Regions from separate parts of the Glutamicibacter sp. BW78 genome, predicted to be linked through region 3. Evidence: riboswitches for the same ligand, from Rfam matches in the RefSeq annotation. Region 3 holds a riboswitch; each other region holds the start of a gene.
The links. Region 3 has a riboswitch for S-adenosylmethionine ahead of CIK75_RS14325 (flavin reductase family protein). Riboswitches for the same ligand answer to the same signal wherever they lie in the genome.
Positions count from the first base shown of each region.

Region 1: linked by a shared signal. The riboswitch ahead of CIK75_RS01160 (bifunctional o-acetylhomoserine/o-acetylserine sulfhydrylase) and the one ahead of CIK75_RS14325 (flavin reductase family protein) in region 3 are both predicted to bind S-adenosylmethionine.
Region 2: linked by a shared signal. The riboswitch ahead of CIK75_RS09040 (MFS transporter) and the one ahead of CIK75_RS14325 (flavin reductase family protein) in region 3 are both predicted to bind S-adenosylmethionine.

Region 1 covers NZ_NRGU01000008.1:76,446-79,715, forward strand. Annotated here, with positions in the region: gene CIK75_RS01150 (GDSL-type esterase/lipase family protein) at 1-613, shown strand, start outside; gene CIK75_RS01155 (VOC family protein) at 692-1,336, opposite strand; SAM riboswitch class IV at 1,544-1,660, shown strand; gene CIK75_RS01160 (bifunctional o-acetylhomoserine/o-acetylserine sulfhydrylase) at 1,729-3,090, shown strand; gene CIK75_RS01165 (homoserine O-acetyltransferase) at 3,141-3,270, shown strand, end outside.
Region 2 covers NZ_NRGU01000032.1:81,705-84,974, forward strand. Annotated here, with positions in the region: gene CIK75_RS09035 (LLM class flavin-dependent oxidoreductase) at 1-1,346, shown strand, start outside; SAM riboswitch class I at 1,363-1,452, shown strand; gene CIK75_RS09040 (MFS transporter) at 1,462-2,811, shown strand; gene CIK75_RS09045 (acyl-CoA dehydrogenase family protein) at 2,820-3,270, shown strand, end outside.
Region 3 covers NZ_NRGU01000039.1:319,301-322,570, forward strand. Annotated here, with positions in the region: gene CIK75_RS14315 (DUF1801 domain-containing protein) at 471-788, shown strand; gene CIK75_RS14320 (hypothetical protein) at 870-1,316, shown strand; gene CIK75_RS14325 (flavin reductase family protein) at 1,332-1,838, opposite strand; SAM riboswitch class IV at 1,893-2,007, opposite strand; gene rplI (50S ribosomal protein L9) at 2,217-2,672, opposite strand; gene rpsR (30S ribosomal protein S18) at 2,687-2,926, opposite strand; gene CIK75_RS14340 (single-stranded DNA-binding protein) at 2,995-3,270, opposite strand, start outside.

The DNA of each region.
Region 1 (3,270 bases), on a different contig from region 3:
GGGGATCTGGCCCGCCGTGGCAGCCCGGCGCGGAGGCGTGGAGCTACGCAACCTCGGGTTAGGGGGCAGCAGTATCGTGGACCCGTTCATGGCGCGGGTGATCCGCGATACCCCGGCGGATCTGGTCAGCCTGAACTTCGGCATCAACATCGTGAACACCGATGCGATGCGCGTGCGGGCGTTGGTCCCGGCCATCCACGGATTCCTGGACACGATCCGCGACGGGCATCCCACCACGCCGATCGTACTGATCTCCCCGATCTTCTGCCCGATCCACGAAAGCACTTCAGGCCCCGGCGCGATCGCCCCGGAGAGCCTGGGGACGAGCCAGGTCAAGTTCACCGCGACGGGGACCCCAGGGGATGAATCGGCGGGACGGCTGACCTTGGAAGTCATCCGCCGCGAGATGCGCTCACTCATGGAGCACCGGGAGGAAGACCGGAATCTGTACTTCCTCGACGGGCTGGGCCTGTATGGGGCCTCGGATGAAAACGACCTGCCGCCGCCGGACAACCTGCACCCCGACGCCGCAACGCATCAGCTGATCGGCGATCGCTTCGCCGATTATGCGTTCAGCGTCAACGGCCCCTTTGCGGCGGCCCCGCGCCACTGAACACAGACGGCACCCACAACACGAAAACGACGGCGGCTCGCGGGCCGCCGTCGTTCGGTGTTGTGGTCGGTCACCGGTTTAGAGGGTGATCGTCCCCGAAGGGGTCTCAAAAGTCACCGACATGATGCCCGGAGTGCCGTTGGGGGCCTCCCACTGGACCTCGACTTCGCCGAGCGGCGACTCCGAGGGGGTGCCCAGCCATTCCCTGACCCGTTCCACCGAGCCGGCAATGGAAATACCCGAGATGCTGCCCTGGGGTTCCAGGGCCCGGGAGGGGTGCAGGTCCTCGGTGCCGGTATCCCAGCGCAGCATATACGGCACCTGCGGGTCGGCGATCAGACCCTTGATCCCGATTTGCTGCCACGTCAGTTCCTGACCGTCAGGGAATTTGCGGTTGCCCGGGACCGATGACCGGCCCAGACGCTCCTCGAACGGTGCCAGATCGTCAACGGCGACGCACCAGCCCATCCAACCGCCACCCATCTCCGAGCGGGCACGGACGGCCTGCCCGAACGGCGCCTTATCCGAGGACGGGTGGTCCAGGACTTCCACCACTTCCAGGTATTGGGTGTTCTTCAACGGGAAAATAACGTTCCTGGTCCCGAAGCGGGGATGAATGCCTCCCTTGACGGACTCGATCCCCAGAGTCTTGCCGACACGGGCGGCCGTTGCGGCCAACCCGTCTGGTCCACATGCGTATGAAACGTGATCCAACCTCATCATGGCTTCATGATCGCACTTTGTGAGGTGCGTCTCGACTTAGGGTTGCCTAAGTCACTATTTATCGTTTTATGTGACGACCGTCTCGAGGCCCGGAAAGGGCCAGCCGCGCACAGGAAAAAGTGGGGGACGACGGCGAATGTTGCGCACTGCGGTCATATTGGTGCGAATTTGTTGCGGGGTCAGGCCCGATCTAGAACACTGGTGGCAGGTCATGAGTGCCAGCGCGAAACCCCGGTTTGCTGGCCGGCAACCCTCCACTCGCGGTGGGGTGCCCCGGGTGAAGACCAGGTTCGCCTCCACCAGGAGAACGGACAAGCGCGGGTCACCTCCCGGCATACCCTCCCGGGTACCGCCGTGGAACAGGGGCCCCTGAGTCGTAGAAGGGGACAGAAATGTCTGCATCATGGTCTTTTGAAACTCGTCAGGTCCACGCCGGTCAGGCTCCGGATCCCACCACCGGAGCCCGGGCGCTGCCGATCTACCAGACGACGTCGTATGTCTTCCCCAGTGCCGAGAGTGCCGCAGCACGCTTCGCGCTGAAGGAACTCGAACCGATCTACACCCGCATCGGCAACCCGACCCAGGAAGCCGTCGAAACGCGGATCGCCGACCTCGAAGGTGGTGTCGGAGCGCTGCTACTGGCCTCAGGCCAGGCGGCGACCACGCTCTCGATCCTCAACCTCGCAGGGGCCGGCGACCATATCGTGGCCAGCCCCAGCCTCTACGGGGGAACACAGAACCTGTTCAAGCACACCCTGAAGCGTTTGGGCATCGAGGTCACTTTCGTGGAGGACTCTGACAGCCTGGACTCCTGGCGGGCCGCCGTGAAGCCCGGGACGAAGGCCTTTTTCGGGGAAGTCGTTTCCAACCCACGCCAGGACGTGCTCGATGTCGAGGGCGTCAGCGCGGTGGCCCACGAGGTGGGGGTACCGCTGATCGTGGACAACACCTTGGCTACTCCGTACCTGGTCCGTCCCATCGAATTCGGTGCCGATATCGTGGTGCACTCGGCCACGAAGTACCTGGGCGGACACGGAACCTCCGTCGCCGGGGTCATCGTGGATTCGGGCAACTTCGACTTCGCGGCAGACCCGGAGCGCTTCCCGGAATTCAACACTCCCGACGAGTCCTACAACGGGCTGGTTTTCGCCCGGGATCTCGGGGTCGGCGGTGCCCTGGGGGCGAACCTGGCGTTCATCCTCAAGGCGCGCGTCCAGCTCCTGCGCGATCTGGGTTCTGCGGTGTCCCCGTTCAACGCGTTCCTCATCGCCCAGGGTCTGGAAACCCTGAGCCTGCGCATGGAACGCCATGTGGAGAACGCGCAAAAAGTCGCCGAATGGCTCGAGGCCCACGGCCAGGTCGATTCCGTGGCCTTCGCCGGTCTGCCCTCCAGCCCCTGGTACGAACTGGGCCGCAAATACGCTCCGCGGGGCGTCGGAGCGGTCCTGGCCTTTGAGATCGCCGGTGGTGAGCCGGCAGGTCGGGCCTTCGTCGACGGACTGGAATTGCACTCCAATGTCGCGAATATCGGCGATGTGCGCTCCCTGGTGATCCACCCGGCCTCCACCACCCACTCCCAGCTCTCCGAGCCCGAACGCGCGGCAGCAGGGGTGAGCTCCGGACTGGTGCGGCTCTCGGTGGGCATCGAATATATCGACGACATCATCGCGGACCTTGAGATCGGTTTCGCTGCCGCCGCCGCAGCCGCAGATGTCGCCGCCGGGGACGTCCCGGAAGTCCAGGCAGTCCGGTGAGTCAGGGCGTTGGTGACGTGAGGGAACGACGTCGGGCCCCCGGAACGCCGCTGATCCGCGACGGGATCCTCAAATGCCTGCCCATCGGCGGCTACCGGTTCGACACCGGAGGCTGGCTGCCCGAGGTCACGATCGGCTATGAAACCTGGGGTACCCTCGACGCCCAGGCATCCAACGCGG
Region 2 (3,270 bases), on a different contig from region 3:
ACCAATCGCCGGGACTGTGGCGTCATCCGCAGGACCAGGCGTGGCGCTATAAGGAACTGGGCTACTGGACCGAGCTGGCCAAGACGCTGGAGAAGGGCCTGTTCGACGGGATCTTCATCGCGGACGTCTTGGGCACCTACGACGTCTACGGATCCACCAACTCCACTCCGCTCTCCGCCGGCGCCCAGGTCCCGGTCAACGACCCGTTCCTGCTGGTCTCCGCGATGGCTTCCGTCACCGAGAACCTGGGCTTCGGGGTCACCGCCGGAACCGCCTACGAACACCCCTACCCGTTCGCCCGCCGACTGGCGACCCTGGACCACCTGACCAACGGCCGCGTCGGCTGGAACGTCGTGACCGGTTACCTGCCCTCGGCGGCGAGGAACATGGGCCAAGAGGACCAGATGGAACACGACGAACGCTACGACCACGCCGATGAGTACCTCGAAGTCGTCTATAAGCTGCTCGAGGGCTCCTGGGAGGACGACGCCGTGCTCCGCGACCGTGAAACGGGGGTCTATACCGACCCGTCGAAGGTCCACGAAATCGGCCACGAGGGCAAGTACTTCAAGGTCCCCGGCATCGCCATCACCGAACCCTCGGTGCAGCGCACCCCGGTCATCTATCAGGCCGGCGCCTCGCCGCGCGGCCTGGAATTCGCGGGGGCGAACGCCGAATCGGTTTTCGTGAACAGTCCCACCAAAGAAATCCTCACCGACACCGTGCGGAGGATCCGGGACAACGTCGAGGCCGCCGGCCGCGACCGCTACGACGTGAAGATCTACACGATGCAGACGATCATCACCGCTGCCACGGACGAGGAGGCGCAGAACAAATACGCCGACTATGCCTCCTACGCCGACATCAACGGGTCGCTGGCCCTGCTCTCGGGCTGGACCGGAATCGACATGTCACAGTACGACCTTGACGACGTGATCGGTGAGGACGTGAAGTCCAATGCCATCCAGTCCTCGGTGGAGACGTTCAAGAAGGCCTCCGGGGATGACGGCAAACCGTGGACCATCCGCCAGTTGGCCGAATGGATCGGCGTCGGCGGTTTCGGCCCGGTCACCGTCGGTGACGGGGCCCAGGTCGCCGCGAAGCTCGTTGAGTGGGTCCAGGACACCGACGTGGACGGCTTCAATATTGCCTACGCCATCACCCCGGGAACCTTCGAGGACGTCGTCGAGTTCGTCATCCCCGAACTGCAGGCCCTGGGTGCCTACCCCACCGAATACGCGCCGGGGACCCTGCGCCAGAAGCTCTTCGGCGCCGGGGACCGGGTCAAGGACAGCCACCGGGCTGCCGACTACCGGCTCGCGGGAGCACAACTGGCCACCAGCTAGACCGCAGTACCGAAAACCACCATCCAGAGCGGACGAGAGACCTGGCTCGTTGACTCCGCAGCAACCACCCGTTTCGGGCAGGTGCTTCCGCCGGGACCGATGGAAAGGACCCCTCATGACTATCTCCACCCCCACCCCGCCAACCCGCAGGATGCGTTCTCGCGTCGCCGTCGCCAGTTTCATCGGCACCACGATCGAGGGCTACGACTTCGTGCTCTACGGGCTCGCTGCGGCGACCGTCTTCGGCCCGCTGTTCTTCGCCCCGGCAGATCCCCTGGTCGGGACGATGGCCGCCTTCGCGACCTACGCCGTCGGCTTCATCGCCCGCCCCATCGGTGGGCTGCTCGGAGGGCACTACGGGGACCGGATCGGACGCAAGACCGTGCTGGTTGCCTCCCTGCTGCTGACAGGAATCGCCACCACGGCGATCGGTTTGCTGCCCACCCACGACACCGCCGGATGGATTGCGCCGGCCCTCCTGCTGATCCTGCGGGTGGCCCAGGGCATCGGCTACGGGGCCGAATGGGCCGGAGCGGCCCTGATGACCGTCGAACACGCTGCCCCCGGGCGTCGCGGGCTGACCAGCAGCGCCACCCAGATCGGTCCGAGCGCGGGAATGCTGCTGGCCACCGCGGTGCTGTTGGGTCTGGAATCGGCTCTGCCGGATGCCGCCTATCTGGCCTGGGGGTGGAGGCTGCCGTTCCTGGCGAGCATCCTGCTGGTCGCCGTCGGGCTCGTGGTGCGGCTGAAGATCGAGGACAGCGCCTCCTTCAAGCAGGTCGTTCAAACGCAGCAGGTCTCCCGCCGCCCGGTGCTGGAATCGCTGCGCACCCATCCCCGCCAGGTCGCCCTGACCACCGGGCTGCGCATCGCCCAGAACGCGTTCTACTACGTCTACACGGTCTTCATCCTGACCTACCTGGCCCAGGGCGGAATCAGCCGCGAAACCGGGTTGCAGGCCATTCTCATCGCCTCCGCCCTCGGACTGGTCACCGTCCCGTTCTGGGGCTGGGTATCGGACAGGATCGGGCGCCGGCGCACCTACCTCTTCGGCGGGATATTCAGCATCCTGGTTGCCCTGATCGCCTTCCCGCTGCTCGATACCGGCAGCTTCGTGCTGATCGTGCTGACCGTCGTGCTGGGCATGAACATCGGCCACGATGCGATGTATGGCCCGCAGGCGGCGTTCTTCTCCGAACTCTTCGACACCCGGGTCCGCTTTTCCGGGGTGTCCATCGGCTATCAGATCGGTTCAGTCCTGGGCGGTGGCCTGGCCCCGCTGGTGGCCACCGCGCTGCTGGCCGCCGGCGGCGGCAGCCCGTTCTGGGTCATCGCCTACTTCGTTGCCGTCGGCGCGCTCACCGTCGTCACCACCCTGCTTTCCCCCGAAACCAGTGCGCGGGATCTGGACGCACGCCAAGACGCCTGCACCGTCTCTGAGCCCGAACATACCCTCGTCAGTTAGGAACGACCATGAGTGAAACCACCACCACCCCACCGGCCTTCGACACCCCCGTTCCGGAGGGCTCCGAAGCCCGCTATCTTGCCCTGGCCGCACGCTTCCGCCCCGTCTTCGAGGCCATCGCCGTCGACGCCGTCGCCCGCGAACAGGACCATGTGCTTCCCTTCGAACAAGTCGGGTGGCTGCAGGAGGCCGGTTTCACCACCTTGCGGGTGCCGGCCGAATACGGCGGGGACCCGGTGAACCATGAACACCTGTTCCGGCTGCTGGTGGAATTGGCTGCCGCCGATTCCAACGTGGCCCATCTGCTGCGATCACATTTTTCCTTCGTCGAAACCATCGCCTTGCAGCCGAGGGACTTCCGCAACACCTGGTTCCCGCGGGTACTGGCCGGGCAGATCTTCGGCAATGCGGCCACCGAACGCGGTGGCAACGCCCTGGGCACCACGGCAACGAAACTGA
Region 3 (3,270 bases):
TTCAGTATCCCAGTGAATGCGCCCTCCCAACACAAGGGTGGCGGGGGTGGTTGCAGACCGGGGAAATCGACCCGGTTGGAGCCGGGGACCCTGTCACCCTATGCTCCCAACCCGTAGAACCAAAGGGAGTTATCCACAGCCCATGTGGAGAACCTGTGGGTGACGCGGCGTGTTGTGTGCACAGACTGGGGATGAGCCTGTGGATTACATTTGATTTTTCTTGATTAATACGGTCTGACTAGGAGTTTTATCTGTGGATAACATTTGATGGAAATATGTTTTTGGTCAACATTCACCCTGTACTTGCAGGTTGCCAACCAGCACGCCTGTGTGCCTTAGCGACTTATCCACAAGTTGGTACTAGTTCTCCACAGACACGCCGCCTGCTGTGGGTTGCTTTGACATGAGCGATATCCGGCCGAGGCCGGACGCCTCATGCCGCGGATCAGCCGACCTGGCAGACACACTGCATGCCAACAGCCAGCGGCAGCCCTGCGGTGATGTGGGGACCGCGCATCATCGGCTTCGGTGCCTGCCATTTCCGTTACGCCGCCGGGCGCGAAGAAGATGCCCCGGCCATCGGGTCCTCTCCCCGGGCCTCGTCATGGACCCCCTATGGGCTGACGGGCCCCCTCGTGTCCGCGGACCTCTGCGGCGCACTGGGCAAGCACCGACGCGGCGCCTCCTGCCGCTACGTCAGTACCTTGGTCGGCGTCGACCTCGGCATCCTGCGTGACCTCATGGATACTGGACATCACTCCGTGATGTCCGAACTCCACCAGCCCTGAACAAGCATGGGGGGCGGGCAAGTGCCATGATGGACGCAAGACCGTCGTCCGGGCGGCGGCACCTGAACCCCAGGAGGGGACATGTTTGAGATCAGCGGTTCGGAACTGCTCACCACGATCATCGCCATCGTTGTCCTATTCGCGGCTTTTGGCGCCTTGACATGGGTCTTCAAGACACGGCCTTCGGGTCACCCCAACGACGCCGACCAATACATCGCCCGACTGAACGCCGCCGCAGCCCACCAACAGCAAATCGATACCCAGAAGGCTGAGAAGATTCGAGCGGCCACGACGGCCCGCGCCGCCCAGGCAGCCAGCACCTCCCCCGGACGTACCGGCCAGAGCACCGGATTCGACCACGAGCACCCCCAGGGGATGGCACCGGGGCCCGGAAATCCTAACTTTGAACGCGTGATGCAGCTGGTCAATGAAGGAAACTACGTCTCCGCGGTCCGTAAGATCCGACAGGACACCGGTCTGGGTCTGCTCGAAGCGAAACGGTACGTGGACTCCCTGCGCGGCCTGTAACCGCACCATCGGGCCTTAGACGAGGGCGTCTGCCTGCAGGGTACGGAAGGCCGAACCGTGGAAGACCAGGGGGTCGTTAGCCCCATCGTGGGTGGCATGCCCGTGGACGCGCAACAGGACCACATGGTGGTCCCCGGCCGGGATTTCGTGTTCCACGCTGCAGTCCAACCACAGCGCTGCCTCCTGCAGGAAAAGCGCCCCCTCGTCGGTGGAATCCAGCCTCAATCCGGCGAACCGGTCACCGGATTTGGAGGCGATCTGCCGACAGACCCGCTCATGGGCCTCCCCGAGGACCGAAACACCGATCCGTCCCGCGCCCCGAACAATCGGCCAGGTACGGGAGGTGTTTTGTACAGCGAACATCACCAACGGAGGGTCCATGGAGACCCCGACGGTGAAGGAGGAGGCGACCAGGCCCTGCGGCTCGCCGTCGATGATCGCACACAGTGCAGCGATCCCCGAGGGGTGGCGGGCGAAGGCCTGACGGAGTGCGTCGTGTTGAAGATCATGGGACAGTGTCATCTGCTCTGCTTCCGGCGTTTGGCACGCCCCATGGGTCCAAAGAATCCAAACGGCGTGCGGTACTTGCCGTTCGGGAAGCCGAACGGCCGAATCATCACCTGGAGCACCCCACTACCGTGAGAGGGTTGCCGGCCACCGAGCCAGGGCTTGGAAGGTGGCGCTCTTGATTCACGTTCCACGCTAGAGCCGGTAGGTACACGGGGTCAAAGATCTCCGCAATATTTCGCAAGGTCCATCCCCGGCAGTGACCGGTGGGGCAAGCGAGCGAACTCGGGGGCACCCTTAAACGCCCGAGGGGCCCCACGCTGACGCGTGGGGCCCCTCGGTTCCACTGTGGCCGGCGCACGTCCCCTGGACGAAGCCGGCTACCGGTGGTGGCTACTTCTTCGCGGCGACGACCTGCAGGTCGATGGTCGCGGAGACGTCCTCGTGCAGACGGACGGTTGCCTGGTAGTTGCCAGTCGACTTGATGTGCTCGGGGATTTCCACCGTGCGCTTGTCGATCGAGCCAAGGCCTGCGGCCTCGACTGCGTTGGCGATATCGGCGGTCTTGACGGTGCCGAAGAGGCGACCACCCTGGCCGGCCTTGACCGTGATCTTGACCGCCTGGGCGGACAAGCTCTTGGCCAGTGCCTGGGCATCCTCGAGGGATGCGATGGCGCGAGCAGTGCGGGCAGCCTTGATGGACTCGACCTGCTTCTCACCACCCTTGCTCCAGAGCAGCGCGAAACCGCGGGGCAGCAGGTAGTTACGTGCGTAACCATCCTTTACCTCGACGACCTCGCCAGCGGTACCAAGACCGGTTACTTCGTGGGTCAGAATCAGCTTTGCCATGGTGTTATCCCTTCCTAGCCGCGGCCAGCGCCGGAGTAAGGCAGCAGGGCAACTTCACGCGCGTTCTTGATGGCCTGGGCGATCTTGCGCTGCTCCTGGACGGAGACGCCTGTCACGCGACGGGCACGGATCTTTCCGCGGTCGGAAATGAACTTGCGCAGCAATGCTACGTCCTTGTAGTCGATGACAGTGATGTCAGCGGCCTTCAAGGGATTGGACTTTGGTTTGGGCTTACGGAGTTCAGCCTTAGCCATCGTGGAGCTCCTTTATCTGGTGGAGCCCGCAGAATTTTTCCGCGGGATGGTGAATAAATGGTGTTGCGTTAGAAGGGAGGTTCGTCGGACCCGCCGGCGTTGCCCCATCCCCCACTGTTGGAGGAGGAAGCCCAAGGGTCCTCAGCTGGAGCATTCCAGGTACCGCCCTGGTTTCCGCCGGGGTTGCCCCCACCGAAGCCAGCGTTGCCGCCCTGGTTTCCGCCACCGAAGTTTCCTCCGGCATTACCGCCACCGAAGCCGCCACCACCCGAGTTATTGCGCTGGGTGCGGGTGACCTTGGCGGAAGCGTAACGAAGCGAGGGGCCGATCTCGTCGGCATCCAA